3 regions of the Rhizobium sp. 768_B6_N1_8 genome follow, and region 2 is predicted to be linked to each of the others. Evidence: riboswitches for the same ligand, from Rfam matches in the RefSeq annotation. Region 2 holds a riboswitch; each other region holds the start of a gene.
What was found. Region 2 has a riboswitch for cobalamin ahead of cobU (bifunctional adenosylcobinamide kinase/adenosylcobinamide-phosphate guanylyltransferase). Riboswitches for the same ligand answer to the same signal wherever they lie in the genome.
Positions count from the first base shown of each region.

Region 1 (5,178 bases), 860 kb from region 2:
CGGCCATGATCGCATCGAGTGCGATGCGCGCGCTACCATCCGTGCCATTCTTGAAGCCAATCGGGCAGGAGAGACCCGAGGCGAGCTGGCGGTGGATCTGACTTTCGGTCGTGCGCGCGCCGATGGCGCCGTAGCTGACGAGATCGGCAATATATTGCGGCGTGATCGTATCGAGGAATTCGCAACCGGCCGGCAGGCCCATGGCGTTGATGTCGAGCAGCAGGCGCCGCGCGAGGCGCAGGCCTTCCTCGATGCGGTAGCTGCCGTCAAGATGCGGATCGTTCATCAGGCCCTTCCAGCCGACGGTGGTGCGGGGCTTTTCGAAATAGACGCGCATGACGATTTCGAGATCGCCAGACAAGCGTCGTCGCTGCTCGACGAGACGGGATGCGTATTCGCGGGCGGCTGCCGGATCGTGGATCGAGCAGGGGCCGATGATGACGAGCTGCCGGTCGTCCTGACCGGTCAGGATATTGTGGATCGTGTCGCGCGTGCTGGTTACTGTCTTGGTAACGGAGGCGTCACGCGGGATTTCCGAAAGGATATCGGCAGGCTTGGTCAGCGGGGTGATCTCGACGATGCGCAGATCATCAATAGTGTCAGTCACGGTATGCTCTCCTGTTTGGTCATACCGTGGCGGAACAAAAAAGCCGCCAGGTTGACTAGCGGCTGTTCGGGTTGTCGTCGCGTTAGTTTCGGTTACGCACAGACCCGCATCCGCTGGAAGTAGCGGTACGAATAAAATCGCGATGCGTAAACGGACGAAATCGACATGCGGCTTATGTAGCCATGCCGATCGGAATTGTCACGTAGAATCTGTGAGGAAAAACGACAGATCCGTGAAGTTTTCAGCGGCTCTCCGCTATTGCCTGTCCCTGGGCCTCTTCCGGTTCTGCCGTCTCGGCATGTCTGTTCTTGTGGCGGCGTGTCGTCAGCTCCTCGCCGGCATTGGCAGGCAGGCGCAGGAAAGTGATGCAGGCAAGTGCTGATATCGCCGCCACGATGAAGAAGGCGATATGAAAATCCGAGACCAAAAGCTTGCCGCCGTGGAAGCTCGAGGAGATTTCCAGGATCGTGCCGGCGACGGCAACACCCATGGCCATGGAGATGCGCTGCGCCACCGCATTGATGGCGGTCGCCTGACTGCTGTCGGCCTCGTCCACATCGCCGAAGGCCATGGCGTTGACCCCGGAAAAGGCCATGGAGCGCAGGAGGCCGCCGACAAGAAGATAGCCCATGATGACATACATCGGCGTTTCGGCAGTGAAGAAGCCGTTCACGCCGAGGAAGATCGCCGCGAGGAAGGTCGTCAGCGCAATGACGTTGCGGAAGCCGAAGGCGTTATACGTGCGGGTGGCTGCAAATTTCGAGCCCATGGAGCCAAGAGCGCTGATGAACGTTATCGAGCCTGACTGCAGCGGCGTCAGGCCGAAGCCGAGTTGCAGCATCAGCGGCATGAGGAAGGGCAGCGCGCCGAGCCCCATGCGGAAATTCGAGGCGCCGAGGATTGCCGCCCGGAACATCGGGTAACGAAACATCTTGGGATCGAGCAGCGGATGCGGGGTGCGCCTGGCATGCACGAGATAGAGAATGCCGGAGAGGACGCCGACGGCCACAGTGACATAGCCGTAGATGACGGGAACGGCGGGCAGGCTGATGACCGAGAGCCCGAAGACGAAACCGGCAAAGCCGATGCCCGACAGGAAGAAGCCCGGAAAATCCATCGGCTTCGGGCTGCGCGGCTCGACGGCCGGCAGGAAACGGGTGACGAGGACGATGCCGATAATGCCTATCGGCACATTGATCCAGAAGATCCAGTGCCAGCTGAGATAGGTCGTCAGGAAGCCGCCGATCGGCGGCCCCATGATCGGGCCGATCAGCGCGGGAATGGTCAGCCATGCCATGGCATTCACCAACTGGTGACGTGGCGTGCCGCGCACCAGGAGCAATCGCCCGACCGGCGTCATCATCGAGCCGCCGGCACCCTGGATGAGGCGGGAAATGACGAAGGCGGCGATAGAATTGGAGAATGCGCAGGCGACCGAGCCAACCATGAAAACGAAGATCGCTAGGCGGAAGATGTTTCGTGCACCGAAGCGATCCGACATCCAGCCGCTGATCGGAATGAAGATTGCGAGCGCCACGAGGTAGCTCGTTACCGCAAGTTTCAGCGCGATCGGCGAAGTGCCTATATCGGCAGCAATCGCCGGCAGGCTGGTGGCGATCACGGTCGAATCCATCTGTTCCATGAACAGGGCGACTGCAAGGATCATTGGTGTTAGGCGGGACACGGGCAACCGGAAGGCAATGAGAGGGGATTCGGCGCCAGCGGCGTCGGGTCTCGTTCTAGGCCAGCATTTTCAGCCTGTCCACGAAATGAATGTCGCATGCAGCTTGCCGCCATGCCGTTTCCGCGCCATAGATCACCCGTCAGGTGCCCGCTTTCACAAGCGGGAGAATCGGGAATCCGGTGCAAGACCGGAACGTGCCCAACGCTGTAAGGCCGACGCTTGCCGCATAGAATGCCACTGGCCGCAAGGCCGGGAAGGCGGCGGCCAAGCGGATGACGCCAAGTCAGAAGACCGGCCTGGCAAGATAGACCCAACCCGCGCGGACGGCGGGCGGTTGCGTTGTTGGGGATTTGACGATGCGACCCATTGATGATGCCGTTTGCCCGGCATCCAGCTTTTCTGCGGCCGAACGCGAGGCCGTCTATCACGCGATCATGACGCGGCGTGACGTGCGCAGCCAGTTCCTGCCCGATCCCTTGCCGGATGATCTGGTGACGCGTCTTTTGACCGCCGCGCATCACGCGCCCTCGGTCGGCTTCATGCAGCCGTGGAATTTCATTCTGGTGAAGAGCGTCGAGGTGAGGGCGCGGGTACGCGATGCCTTCCTCAAGGCGAATGAGGAAGCGACCCGCATGTTCGACGGCGAGCGGCAGGAGCAATACCGTTCGCTGAAGCTCGAAGGCATTGTCCAGGCGCCGCTCGGCATCTGCGTGACCTGCGATCCAACCCGCAGCGGCAGCGTGGTGCTGGGGCGCACACATAATCCGCGCATGGACAGCTATTCCACCGTCTGCGCCATCCAGAACCTGTGGCTTGCGGCACGAGCCGAAGGGGTGGGCATCGGCTGGGTCAGCATTTTTCGCGAGGGTGACCTGAAGGAGATCCTCGGCATTCCCAATCATATCGAGGTGGTAGCCTGGCTCTGCGCCGGCTTCGTCGACCGGCTCTATGATAAGCCGGAACTGGCGGTCAAAGGCTGGCGGCAGCGGATGGCGCTGGAAGAGCTGGTTTTCCATGACGGCTGGGGGCAGGTGGAAAGCGAGGCCGCGCCGGTCTGAGCCGGCGCGGGTGTGCATCATGCTGCCGGCTGGGTGCCGCAATCCCTGGCACAGGCCGGTGTCTTCCAATGGGCGAAGACGAGGAAGCTTGCGGCGGCGAGAAGCCAGACGCCGATCGCGCCATAGAGCATGACGCCGCCGAAGCCTGCGACGAGCGCATCATGCGCCGTCCCGGCCGGAATGTCTGGCAGGGAGGCGATGTTGCCGGCGGAGATCCGTTCGGCGAGCAGGCGCAGGTCGCCGGCATCCGTCGAGGTTGGCAAGGTGCTCTTGAGGTGGGAGAGCACGCCGCTGAACAGGATGAAGCCCATGACGGCGATGTTGATGGCGAGCGAGATCATCCGGGCGCTCATGTCGATGCCGGAAGCCATGCCGGCGCGATCGCTGGAGACAGCGCCTGTCGTCGTATTGGTGACCGGAGTGTTGGTGAAGCCAAGCCCGATGCCGGCAAGCAGCGCGCCGGGCAGCATCGTCAGCCAGCTTGGCGCGGCGGCGGCACTGCCTGATTTCATCAGCAGGAAGCCGAGCCCGATGGTGAAAAGGCCGCCGGGAATGATGATGCCCGGCCGATAGCGCAGCATGAGCCGTTCGGCGAGCGGCGGTACGACGAGCGTCGGCAGCGTATAGGCAAGCAGCGCCAGACCCGCGGCCACACTGCCATAACCGAGACCGGCTTCATACCAGATCGGCAGATAGATCATGAAGGGCCAGAAGCTGATATTCATGGCAGCCGAGCCGATGATGGCGCCCGAGAAGGCGCGGATGCCGAAGACCGAGGCATCGAACATCGGTCGCGGGTTCAGCCTCTCGGCGAAGATGAAGGCGATGAGGCTTGCCGCGGAAAGTCCGATAGTGGCAAGCGCGGCAGGGCTGGCAAAGCCGAGAGCCGGACCCTGGGTGATGAAGAAAGCGAGGCAGAAGACCGCCAGCGAAAGGGTGGCGATGCCGGCGATATCGAGCCGTCCTGCAGCGGGGTCACGCGATTCCTCAACGCCCGTTACGGCAAGGGCCACCGTCATGGCTGCCAGCACGGCATGGATGAGGAAGACCCATTGCCAGCCGGCGGCTGCTACGATCGCAACGCCTATGATCGGGCCAAAGCCGAGGCCGATCCCGAAGATGATGCCCCACCAGCCGAAGGCCATGCTGCGGGCTCTGCCCTCCGGGAATTGATGGGAGAGGACGGCCACCTGGCAGATCAGCATCACGCCGCCGCTCATACCCTGCAGAAAGCGAGCAACGATTAGCAGCGAAACATCCTGAGCAAGGCCGGCAATCAGCGAGGTGAGGCCAAAGGCGGCAATGCCGATCAGGAAGACGCGCTTGCGGCCGTAGCGATCGGCTAATGTGCCTGCGGCCATCAGCACCGTCGTCACGGCGATCGTATAGGCATTCATGATCCATTGCAGCGCGCTGAAATCGGCATGCAGCACCTTTTCCAGCGTCGGCAGGATTGCCGGTACGCTCGATATTTCAAGGCCGAACATCAGTGAGGAGAGGCAGGCCGCCATCAGGGCGACGATGCCTCTGATACGTGAGGATTGAGGTGAGGCAGAGGTCATGCTTTGGCCTTTCGACGTTGAGACTTACAAGGGTGACATCCGTTGTCGTCCATTTGCGTCAGCATAAGCAGAGCTTGATCATTACAGAATTGGATGATTGACTATTTCAGACACAACAATTTCGGATAGATCCAATGACCATGCTCGATGTCGATTCCGTTCAGGCTTTCGTGACGATCGCCGAGAACAAGAGCTTCACCCGCGCCGCCAATGAGCTCGGCAGCACGCAAGGGGCGATTAGCGTCAAGCTCAAACGGCTGGAGGAGC
Region 1 is NZ_JBPWPV010000001.1:1,825,701-1,830,878, reverse strand. Features, by position in the region: gene AB8B33_RS09290 (3-deoxy-7-phosphoheptulonate synthase) at 1-607, opposite strand, end outside; gene AB8B33_RS09285 (DHA2 family efflux MFS transporter permease subunit) at 849-2,273, opposite strand; cobalamin riboswitch at 2,416-2,605, shown strand; gene bluB (5,6-dimethylbenzimidazole synthase) at 2,648-3,349, shown strand; gene AB8B33_RS09275 (MFS transporter) at 3,367-4,911, opposite strand; gene AB8B33_RS09270 (LysR family transcriptional regulator) at 5,046-5,178, shown strand, end outside.
Region 1: another riboswitch for cobalamin. It lies ahead of bluB (5,6-dimethylbenzimidazole synthase); the one in region 2 lies ahead of cobU (bifunctional adenosylcobinamide kinase/adenosylcobinamide-phosphate guanylyltransferase).

Region 2 (5,178 bases):
CGAAATGTTCTGGAGGCAAACGAGGCGCTCAATCGTCAGCGGACGCGCGAGGGCGGTCCTGATATCGGTGTCGACGTCGTCCTGCATCTCGGCGAGGTGTTCTACGGAAATGTCGGCGCCCGCGGCAGGCTTGATTTCACCGTGATCGGCAGGGCCGTCAACGAGGCCTCGCGGCTCGAGAAACTCTGCGGCGAACTCGGCCAGCCGCTTCTGATGTCGGAAAGCTTCGCGGCTGGCTGCGGTGTCGCCTGCGAACATCTGGGATCGTTCGAATTGCGCGGCGTTTCGAGGAGGGCGGACGTGTTCAAACTCGCGGCACCGACTACGGCAGTAGCCTGAAATCGGCATCGATTTTCAGAAAGTCTGATGCGTAGCTCTAATGGCGGCGTGTTTCTGACTTCAGCGGCAAATGTCTCAGATCTCGCCTGAGACCTCACGACGGCGGCGGTCGAGTTCTTCGCTGTAGCGGCGCAGCGTGTGGCTTTCGCTGAGCTGGCCGATCACCTTGCGCTCGATGAGGTTGTTGACGACGGCGAGCGCTTCGCTTTCGGTCTTGTCGAAGATCGCGGCCGCCTGTTTGGCGTTCATCTGCGGCTGCAGGAAATCGTTTTTGTAGCGGATGAAATCGGTCAGCTGCTGGGCTTCGTCCTGCGCGCTGGTGGGGTTGGCGTAGATTTCCGGCACGAGCACGAGACCGGCATATTTGTCGCCGTCATCGACGAGGATGACGCGCTGCGTCGAACCGATGGGGAAGGCCTCCTTGAACTCGTCCATCGTTATTCCAAGTTTTGCGGTCTTCACGTCTGATCGCATCAGCTTGTCTACGGTCAGGTTGCGGATCCAGCCGACATCATGGGCGCTGCGGATGCTCTCGCCGCGCAGGTGAAAGCGCCATGTGGCGAAGGAGTAGCCGAAGGTGGTGCGCACCACGAGCGAGGAGGTAATGACGGCGGCGAGCACCAGAACGGTGATCGGAAAGTCGCCGGTGATCTCCAGCGCCAGGAAGGTCATGGTCAGCGGCCCGCCGATGACGGCGACGGCGAGCGAGCTCATGCCGACCACGGCATAGATCACGGGTGTCAGTGTCGCATCGGCGAAATAGGGGGCGGAATAGGCGAATAGCTTGCCGAGCAGGGCACCCATGAAGAGCGAGGCGAAGAACAGGCCGCCCCTGAAACCGGAACCGATCGAAATGGCCGATGCCACCGACTTCAGAAGGAAGAGGCCGATCAGCGCGGGAATGGTGATCTCATGGGAGAGGTTGAGATGCAGCGCGCCGTGACCGGCGGCGAGGACCTGCGGCGAGGCCAGCGCCAGCAGGCCGACGACCAGGCCGCCGAGCGCCGGGCGGAAGGGTAGCGCGATGGAGCTTTTGCGCGCCAGTTCCTCGACGAAGGAGACGCCCTGCATGATGAGGATGCCGATGCCGGCGCAGAAGGCGCCAAGGGCGATCGCCGGCACGTAATCGGCGGGCTGGACAGCGCCGAAGCTGCCGACATCGATGATGAAATCGCTGCCGGATAGCAGCCGGGCGACCAGTGTAGCGACGAGGGCCGCGACGACGACGGGCGTCAGCGAGACGATGGTGTAGGTGCCGATGATCAGCTCGAAGGCATAGAAGGCGCCCGTCAGCGGTGCATTGAAGGCGGCGGCGATGGCGCCGGCCGCGCCGCAGCCGACGAGGACGCGCATGTCGGAGCGGCGCAGCTGCAGCTTCAGGCCGAATTTCGAAGCGATGCCGGCTGCAAGCTGCGTATAGCCGGCCTCCAGACCGACGGACGCGCCGAAGCCGTTGGAAACGAGGTTCTGGATGGCGACGAGGATGCTGTCCGTCAGCGACAGGCGGCCGCCATGCAAGGCATTGGCCTCGATCGGGTCGACCATCGGCTTCTTGCGCCATCTGGCGAGAATGAAGATCAACAGGCCGAGCAGCATGCCGCCGGCAACCGGGGCCGTCATCAGCAGGAACTTGCTGTCGATCTGCGAGGCGCTGAGCCTCGTCGTGCCGTCTATGCCGAAGATCAGCCTGTGCATCTCTTCCGAGACATAGCTCATGGCGGTGACCGCAAGCCCCGAGGCGATACCGACGAGCGCGCCGGCAAAGACCATGCCCATTTCGCTGTGGCGGATAAGCGCGCGCAGGCGTCCCGGATCAAAGACGGTGCCGAGAGGGCCGAGGCGGCGAATATCCATTCGGGAGAGCATCATGGGGAAACTAGGCGGCAGGAGTGGGGGTCAAGGGCGGAGCCGGCATCCGCATGAGCGGCAATTGCGGCAAAATACCGACTGCGCCGTAAAGTTTTTGTGACGTAAACCTTTGATTAAAGACGATAATATCGGTAGTGTAAGTCGAGATGATCTCTGTGTGCACCCAGTGCGCCGATTGACATGCCCGGGGCGGAAGCCTAACCATGAATTGACATAATGGATGGTTCCGGATCGGCCTTACGCCTTCCGGATGAAAAGGGAATGTGACGGGGCGGACCCAAGCCGGGCGCCTTCATCACAGCCGACCCCGCGACTGTAGAGCAGTCAGGGTCTTCCGTCCGGTATTTTAGCCGTTGCGCTGACAGCCTCGCATTCTGCAGGCGGGCAAGGCGGTATAAGTGCCGGAAAAGCCACTGGAATGCATCGTGATCAGCCGGGGCAGGACGCCTCTATTTCTACGAATCGTCCGCCTTTTCACGAGAAGCAGCCGGGAAGGCGAGGCGGATCCGCTGGCACGATCAGGGGCGACCGGAAACGGTCTGCCCCTGTCGCGGCCGCTAACTGCGAGCCAGGAGACCTGCCATCCGTGCCGGGCATAATGCCCATACTGGGCCGTTTGCCCGCTGCCAGCACGGAGGTTGTCTTGGCTGAAGGATTTGATTCAGCGCTGCCTCTGGTGGTGCATGTGAAAGGTGTCGGTTCGGTACCTCCTGATGGGATGCGTCTGGCGCCTGTTGGTGGACGTTACCCGGCGCGCACTTTCCTCTCCTCCCTCATTCCTGTGCTTGTCACAGGAATCCAGCCACGGCGCGTCCGCGCAGTGAGTGAATCTACGCCGTCGTTGAGTGAGTCTCTCGTGCCCAAGGACTTGGGCACGCTGGATCCCTGTGACAAGCACAGGGATGAGGGAAGTGGGTGGAGCCGCGCCTTCGCTCCAAGGGCGGCCGTGGCATGACCAAGAGCCTTCTCAACGCCACCTTCATCCTTGGCGGCGCCCGCTCCGGCAAATCCCGCTTCGCCGAAAACCTCGTCACCACAAGCGGCCTCGACCACCACTACATCGCCACAGGCCGCGCCTGGGATGACGAAATGCAGGCGCGTATCGACCAGCACAAGGCCGACCGCGGCCCCTCCTGGACCACGCATGAGGAACCGCTCGACCTTACCGAGCGCCTTGCGGCAATCGACGGCGAGGGCAGGGCTGTTCTCGTTGATTGCCTGACGCTGTGGCTCACCAATCTGATGATGGAGGGGCGCGATATCGCCGCCCAGTCCGCCGCCCTTGCCGCCTTTCTACCGCAGGCAAAGGCGCGGCTCGTCATCGTTTCCAATGAAGTCGGCCTCGGCATCGTGCCTGAGAACCGCATGGCGCGGGATTTTCGCGACCATGCCGGCCGGCTGCACCAGATGATCGCGGCTGTGGCCGACGACGTGTATTTTATCGCGGCAGGTCTGCCGCTGAAAATGAAGGGTTAAATCCATGCAGCAGAAAATTCCCGCGACCGTCATCACTGGCTTCCTCGGTGCGGGCAAGACGACAATGATCCGCAACCTGCTCACCAATGCCGGCGGCAAGAAGATTGCGCTCATCATCAACGAGTTCGGCGATCTCGGCGTCGATGGCGATGTGCTGAAGGGCTGCGGGGCGGAGAATTGCACCGAGGACGATATTATCGAGCTCACCAATGGCTGCATCTGCTGCACGGTCGCCGACGATTTCATTCCGACCATGACCAAGCTTCTGGAGCGCGAGCAGCGCCCGGACCATATCGTCATCGAAACTTCAGGCCTTGCCTTGCCACAGCCGCTGGTCGCCGCCTTCAACTGGCCGGACATCAGAAGCGAAGTCACCGTTGACGGCGTCATCACCGTGGTCGACAGCGCCGCTGTTGCCGCAGGGCGTTTTGCCGATGACCATGATGCTGTCGATGCACGCCGGGTCGAGGATGAATCGCTCGATCATGAAAGCCCGATCGAGGAGCTCTTCGAGGATCAGCTGACCTGCGCTGATCTGATCGTGCTCAACAAGACCGACCTGATCGACGCTGACGGCCTTGGCCGTGTGAAAAGCGAAGTCGCCTCGCGCATCGCCCGCAAGCCTGTGATGATCGAGGCCAGGAATGGCGAGGTGCCGGCAAGCGTGCTGCTCGGCCTCGGCATCGGCACGGAAGACGATATCGTCAACCGCAAGTCCCATCACGAGCTGGAGCATGAGGACGGTACGCCGCACGATCACGACGAATTCGACAGTTTCGTCGTCGAGCTCGGCGCTATCGCCGATACATCAGGTTTCGTCGAGAAGCTGAAGGGCATTATCGCCGAGCATGACGTGCTGCGTCTCAAGGGCTTCATCGATGTCTCCGGCAAGCCGATGCGCCTGCAGCTGCAGGCCGTGGGTGCCCGCATCGACCAGTATTTCGACCGCGCCTGGACGCCGGGCGAAGCCCGCACCACGCGCCTCGTCGTCATCGGCCTGCATGAGATGGATCAGGACGCGGTGCGCAAGGCGATCGCGGCACTGGTCTAAGGGGTTTCGATGCACCTGCTTCTGGCTCAACAGGGAACGATCAGCGACGGGGACGAGGCCATCGACCTCGGCCAGTCGCCGGGCGATATCCTGTTCCTCTCGGCCGCCGACACCGAGCTTGCGGCAATCGCTGCGGCTCATTCCGGCGGGGCGAGCGGGCATACGCTCAGGCTTGCGAGCCTGATGAGCATGAAGCATCCGATGTCGGTCGATACCTACGTCGAACGCACGGCACGGCATGCGAAGCTGATCATCGTGCGGGCGCTGGGTGGGGCGAGCTACTTTCACTACGCACTGGAGGCGCTGCATGCGGTTGCCGCTCGTAACGGGGCGCTGATTGCGGTGCTGCCGGGCGATGCGCGGCCGGATGCGGGGCTGACGCCGTTTTCCAATGTGTCGCTTGATGATCTGAATGCGCTGTGGGCGTATCTGATCGAGGGCGG
Region 2 is NZ_JBPWPV010000001.1:2,683,050-2,688,227, reverse strand. Features, by position in the region: gene AB8B33_RS13880 (adenylate/guanylate cyclase domain-containing protein) at 1-339, shown strand, start outside; gene AB8B33_RS13875 (chloride channel protein) at 415-2,205, opposite strand; cobalamin riboswitch at 2,413-2,807, shown strand; gene cobU (bifunctional adenosylcobinamide kinase/adenosylcobinamide-phosphate guanylyltransferase) at 3,160-3,684, shown strand; gene cobW (cobalamin biosynthesis protein CobW) at 3,689-4,735, shown strand; gene cobN (cobaltochelatase subunit CobN) at 4,745-5,178, shown strand, end outside.

Region 3 (5,178 bases), 150 kb from region 2:
GACCGATATGCTGATGCCATTGACGATGATGGTATTGCCGGCGGCATAGGTGACCTTGTCGACTGATATGCTCATGCGCTTCTCCGCACGCGATAGAGGATGATGGCGAAGGCCGGTGCGCCGAAGAGCGCGGTGACGACGCCGATAGGCAGGATCTGCTGGGGAATGATGATGCGCGAGACGATGTCGGCGCCGACCATGAAGATCGCTCCGCCAAGCGCAGTCGCCGGCAGCAGGCGGCCATGCGCGGGGCCGACGAGGAAGCGGGCGGCATGGGGAATGACGAGACCGACGAAGCCGATGGAACCGACCATGCTGACCACGCCTGCCGTCATCGCCGCTGTCACGCCGAGCAGGGTGAACTGCACGCGGCGCACGGCGATGCCGAGGGAGGCTGCGGCATCCGTGCCGAAGGCGAAGGCATCGAGCGCGCGCGCATGGGCAAGACAGACGACGAAGCCTGTCAGCGCGATCGGCACGGAGAGATAGACATCCGGCCAGCGCACGCCACTGAGCGACCCTAAGAGCCAGAAGAGTACGCCGCGCGCCTGTTCGGCATTGGCCGAGGTGGTGACGATATAGGAGGTCAGCGCGTTGAAGAGCTGCGAGCCCGCCACGCCGCAGAGAATGATGCGCTCGCTGGTGCCGCCCGCGCCCGCCGCCAGAATGCCGACCAGAAGAAAGGCGATGACGGCGCCGATGAAGGCGCCGCCGGAGAGGCCGAGCACGCCATAGCCGAGGCCTAAGATCATGACGCAGACGGCGCCGGTGGAGGCGCCGGCGGAAATGCCGAGCACATAAGGTTCGGCGAGCGGATTGCGCAGCAGGGCCTGCAGCACCACGCCGCAAAGCGCGAGCGACGCCCCGGCGCTTGCCGCCACCAGCGCGCGGCTGAGGCGGTAATCCCAGACAATGCCCTGGTGGATGCGGCTGAGTTCGAATGCCGTGCCGAACAGGCGGTTGGAAACCGCCTTTGCCGTGGTGGCGAGCGGGATCGATATCTCGCCGATCGATACGGCGAGGCTGACCATCAGGCCGAGCAGGAGGAAGGCGGCGATGGTGAGCGCGGCAAGCGCCCACCATTTCCTCTGTGGCAAGGCAGCCTGGCTCACTGCGCCAGACCGGAGGCGGCGATGCCCTTTGCCAGGATTTCGATGCCGTCGATCGTGCGGATCGTCGGGTTCATCGACTGCGCGTCCATCATGATGAAGCGCTTGTTTTTGACGGCATCGAGCTCCCTTGTGACCGGATCGTTTTCCAGGAAATCCACCTTCACCTTGGGATCGTCGGCGGCATAGCGGCGGCGGTCCATGGTGGCGATGACGATGACGGCGGGATTGGCCTGCGCAATCGTTTCCCAGCCGACGAGGGGCCATTCCTCTTCAGTCGTCACGACGTTCTTTGCGCCGAGCGTCTTCAGGATATAGGCCGGCGCGCTGTTCTTGCCGGCGATGAAGGCATCGCCTTTCACCTCCTTGCTGGAGAACCAGAAGACGACGGGCAGGTTCTTGGCTGCCGCGCCTGAAACGGAGGCAACGGCCGCGGCCTCGCGCTTCTTCAGGTCGGCGATCAGTTTATCGCCCCGGTCCTTCACGTCGAAGATTTCGGAGAGTTCGGCGATTTCCTGATAGATCAGGTCCATCGTGAACAGCTCCTTGCGCACGCCGTCTCCGCCATCGGTGTTGATCTTGGCGACGCAATCGGCCGGCGCGATATAGGTGTTGATGCCGAGGTCTTTGAATTGCTCGCGCTTGCCGACGGAGCCTTGGGCGCCGACATGCCATTCGAATTCGGCAGCCACCAGATCGGGCTCGGCACCGACGACGGATTCGAAGCTCGGGTCGTTGTCGGCCAGGCGTCTGATCTTGCTGTTGGCCTCGGCATATTGCGGCAGGACCGGGCCGACCCAGACGGCGGTGCCGGCGATCTTGTCGGCAAGGCCGAGCGAGAGGAGCACTTCGGTCATGCCCTGGCCGATCGAAACGATCTTGGCCGGTGCCTTCTCGAAGGTGACTTGCTGGCCGCAATTGCTGAGGGTGAGGGGATATTGGGTGGCGGCGAAGGCGGGTGCTGCAAGGTCGGCCAGGCAAAGGCTGGCGAGCCCGAACGCAAGGGAAAAGCCTGGAATAATCTGGCGCATTGGAAACTCTCGATCGGAAGGAAAAGGGCCAGCAGACGCCGGCGCGCGCAGATGCGTGAGCCAAACGTGGAGGAGGGCTAGCGGCGGGTGGTCCAATCGGGACGGATCGCGTGCGGCAAGCGGCAGGAAATAAGGTCAATCATATCTGCTCCTTGTCCAGGCATCCCCGCCTGGCTGATTGGATTGCGATTGACGGCAGGTCTCCTGGCTCGCGGATGTCAGCCGGTCATCTGCCTTCCCGCGCTTGCGCGCAGTGGCACTTGGAGTGACCAGCTCGCCGGTGATGTCCTGGAATGAACGACGAGGCATTCATTCCGGATATAACCGGCAATCCGCTTACAGTTGCGGGGGCAGCCACGGTCTTGGTCCCTTTTGGGTCGTCCGCACCGTGTTCCCTATTAATCCCCTCGAAGTTCTCCTCGGGGAACCGTCTCCCCCGACTTAGGACGTCACCATGGGCAACGTCAAGCAGGGCCAGCGAGAAGTATTGTTTGCGGAGGGAAGGCTGTCGTTTCGCAAATCCGGAATGACAGAAATTTTACCTCATGCTAATGTAGAATCCGCTGATGGGTGGAGGAGCAACCATGAGTATTTTCGACGGTTTAGGCGGTGTTCTCTCTGATGTGCTTGCCGGCAGGCAGGTCGATTACGTCGCGGTTGCAACCAGAATATTCGACAATGCCGGAGGGCTGCAGGGCATCGTTTCCCAGCTCAATTCGGCGGGCCTCGGCGAGCAGGTCTCATCCTGGATCGGCACCGGCCACAATCTTCCCGTATCGGCGGAACAGATCCAGGCGGCCTTGTCGTCCGATCAGCTGCGCGATCTCGCCGCCAAGTTCGGCGTCAATGCCGATGATGTGTCCAAGCTGCTTGCCGAGCATCTGCCGAAAGCCGTCGATGCGGCAACGCCCAATGGAACCGTTTCATAGGCTTCAAAGACTTGGGGTCTCAAAGATTTGGGGCCCCAAAGACGTGCATGCCGTGAACTGCCCCCAACACGAGGATATCCCATGATTGCGAGATTGCTTGTGCCCGCTTCCGCCGGAGCGTTGATTGCCGCCGCCTTCTTCGTTTCTCCGGCCTCCGCGCTGACCATGAAGGAATGCAGCGCCAAATATCAGACGGCCAAGGCCGATGGTTCGGCCAAGGACATGAAGTGGAACGACTTCCGGGCGAAGTTCTGTGGCGCGGATGCGGCCGCCGAAGATGCTGCCGATGACAAGGCAGTGGCCGCAACGACGGACAAGGAGCCCGCAAAGCCGACGGTCAAGGCCCCCAAGGGCGTGACCATGCCGAAGGCGATCGACAAGAAATACGCCAGCGAAACGCCTGCCAAGGGCCGGCTGCATACCTGCGTCGACAGCTATCATGCCAACAAGGATGCCGGCACGCTCAACGATCTGAAATGGATCCAGAAGGGCGGCGGCTATTGGAGCCTTTGCAATACGGCATTGAAGGCCGGTAGCTGAGGTTTAGGCTGGCGAGGGCGGGGCGCATGGCTATTGCGCTCCTACCTCTGCCACATCCTCTCGATCCGTCAGGATGCGGTCGATCAGCCCCCATTCCAGGGCCTCTTCAGCCCTCATGAAGCGGTCCCGATCCATCGCCTGCTCGAACTCTTCATAGGATCGCCCGCAATGCTCGGCATAGAGGCTGGTCATGAGCTGCTTCGTCTTCCTGATTTCCTCGGCATGAATGAGCATATCGGACGCCTGGCCCTGGAAGCCGCCGAGGGGCTGGTGGATGAGGATGCTGGCATTCGGAAGGGCATATCGCTCTCCCGGCTGGCCGGCCATCAGCAGGAAGGAGCCCATCGAGCGGGCCGTTCCCATGCAGAGCGTGTGCACCGGCGCGCGGATGAAACGCATCGTGTCGTACATGGCAAAACCGCTGGTCACGACGCCGCCCGGCGAATTGATGTAGAGGTTGATCGGCTTCTTGGGATTTTCTGCCTCCAGGAACAGAAGCTGGGCGCAGACGAGGGCGGACACGCCGTCGTTGATCTCGCCGTTCAGAAAGATGATCCGCTCACGCAAGAGGCGGGAATAGATGTCGAAAGATCGCTCCCCTCGGGAGGATTGTTCGACGACCATGGGGACGAGTTGCATCGCTTCGCGCATCGGCGAACTCCAATCTTTCAGAATTGATAAGCGGGAAGGCCTGCCGCGTCAGGCGGCGAGCATCATAGTCTGGCTGTTGCTGTTGGCGACCGATCTCGTGAGACGCTCGAAAGTGGCATCAGTCAGCTCGTGGACAATCCGCAGGCTGGTTCCGCCGGATGCATTCGCGGCGATCGTGAAGGTGACGGTGCTTTCGAGATAGGGTGGGGCATCGTCGCGCAATCGGTAGCGGATTTCCTTGCCCGGCGTCTCCGCGAGCGATTGCGGATCGACAAGCGCTTCCTTCGGCAGCCATTTCTCCCGGAATTCCGCAATGCTGATCGCCCGCCAGACCTTTTCCGGCGGCGCATCCAGCTCGTATCTCTGTTCGAAGCCGGTTTGTTGCTTGGTCTGTATCTCGGTCTTCACCTCGTTCATTGGTCCATATCCTTCAGCAAGAGCTTGAGAGCATCGATGCGGGCTGGCCAGTAGGCGCGATATTTCGCCAGCCATTGGGCGATGAGGGTGAGCCCCTCGGGATCGACCTCGTAATTCACGAAACGGCCCTCCCTCTGTTCGCGCACAAGCCGTGCCGAACGCAGCACGGCGAGATGCTGGGACATGGCCGGCTGGCTGATATCCATGCCCTGGCGAAGCGCGCTGGCATTCATGCTGCCGTTCGCCAGCTTCTCGAAGATCGTGCGGCGGGTCGGGTCGGCGAGCGCGCGAAAAATGTCGTGTTCCATCATGACAACACATAAGCATACACTTATGAGATTCGCAAGTGTGTCGTATGGGCAGGTCACTCCGCCCGGTGCAGCTTCTGCCGGGCTACATCCAGAATCTCATCGGCCATCTCTTCATCGGTCACAATACGCGCCAGCGTCAGCGCGCCGACCAGCATGGCGAAGGCGGCCATTCCCTTGCGGCGGCTGGCCT
Region 3 is NZ_JBPWPV010000001.1:2,537,007-2,542,184, reverse strand. Features, by position in the region: partial or broken gene AB8B33_RS13140 (ABC transporter ATP-binding protein) at 1-75, opposite strand, end outside; gene AB8B33_RS13135 (FecCD family ABC transporter permease) at 72-1,097, opposite strand; gene AB8B33_RS13130 (ABC transporter substrate-binding protein) at 1,109-2,140, opposite strand; cobalamin riboswitch at 2,318-2,587, opposite strand; gene AB8B33_RS13125 (YidB family protein) at 2,725-3,069, shown strand; gene AB8B33_RS13120 (hypothetical protein) at 3,151-3,609, shown strand; gene AB8B33_RS13115 (ATP-dependent Clp protease proteolytic subunit) at 3,640-4,260, opposite strand; gene AB8B33_RS13110 (hypothetical protein) at 4,309-4,677, opposite strand; gene AB8B33_RS13105 (ArsR/SmtB family transcription factor) at 4,674-4,988, opposite strand; gene AB8B33_RS13100 (TetR/AcrR family transcriptional regulator) at 5,042-5,178, opposite strand, start outside.
Region 3: another riboswitch for cobalamin. It lies ahead of AB8B33_RS13130 (ABC transporter substrate-binding protein); the one in region 2 lies ahead of cobU (bifunctional adenosylcobinamide kinase/adenosylcobinamide-phosphate guanylyltransferase).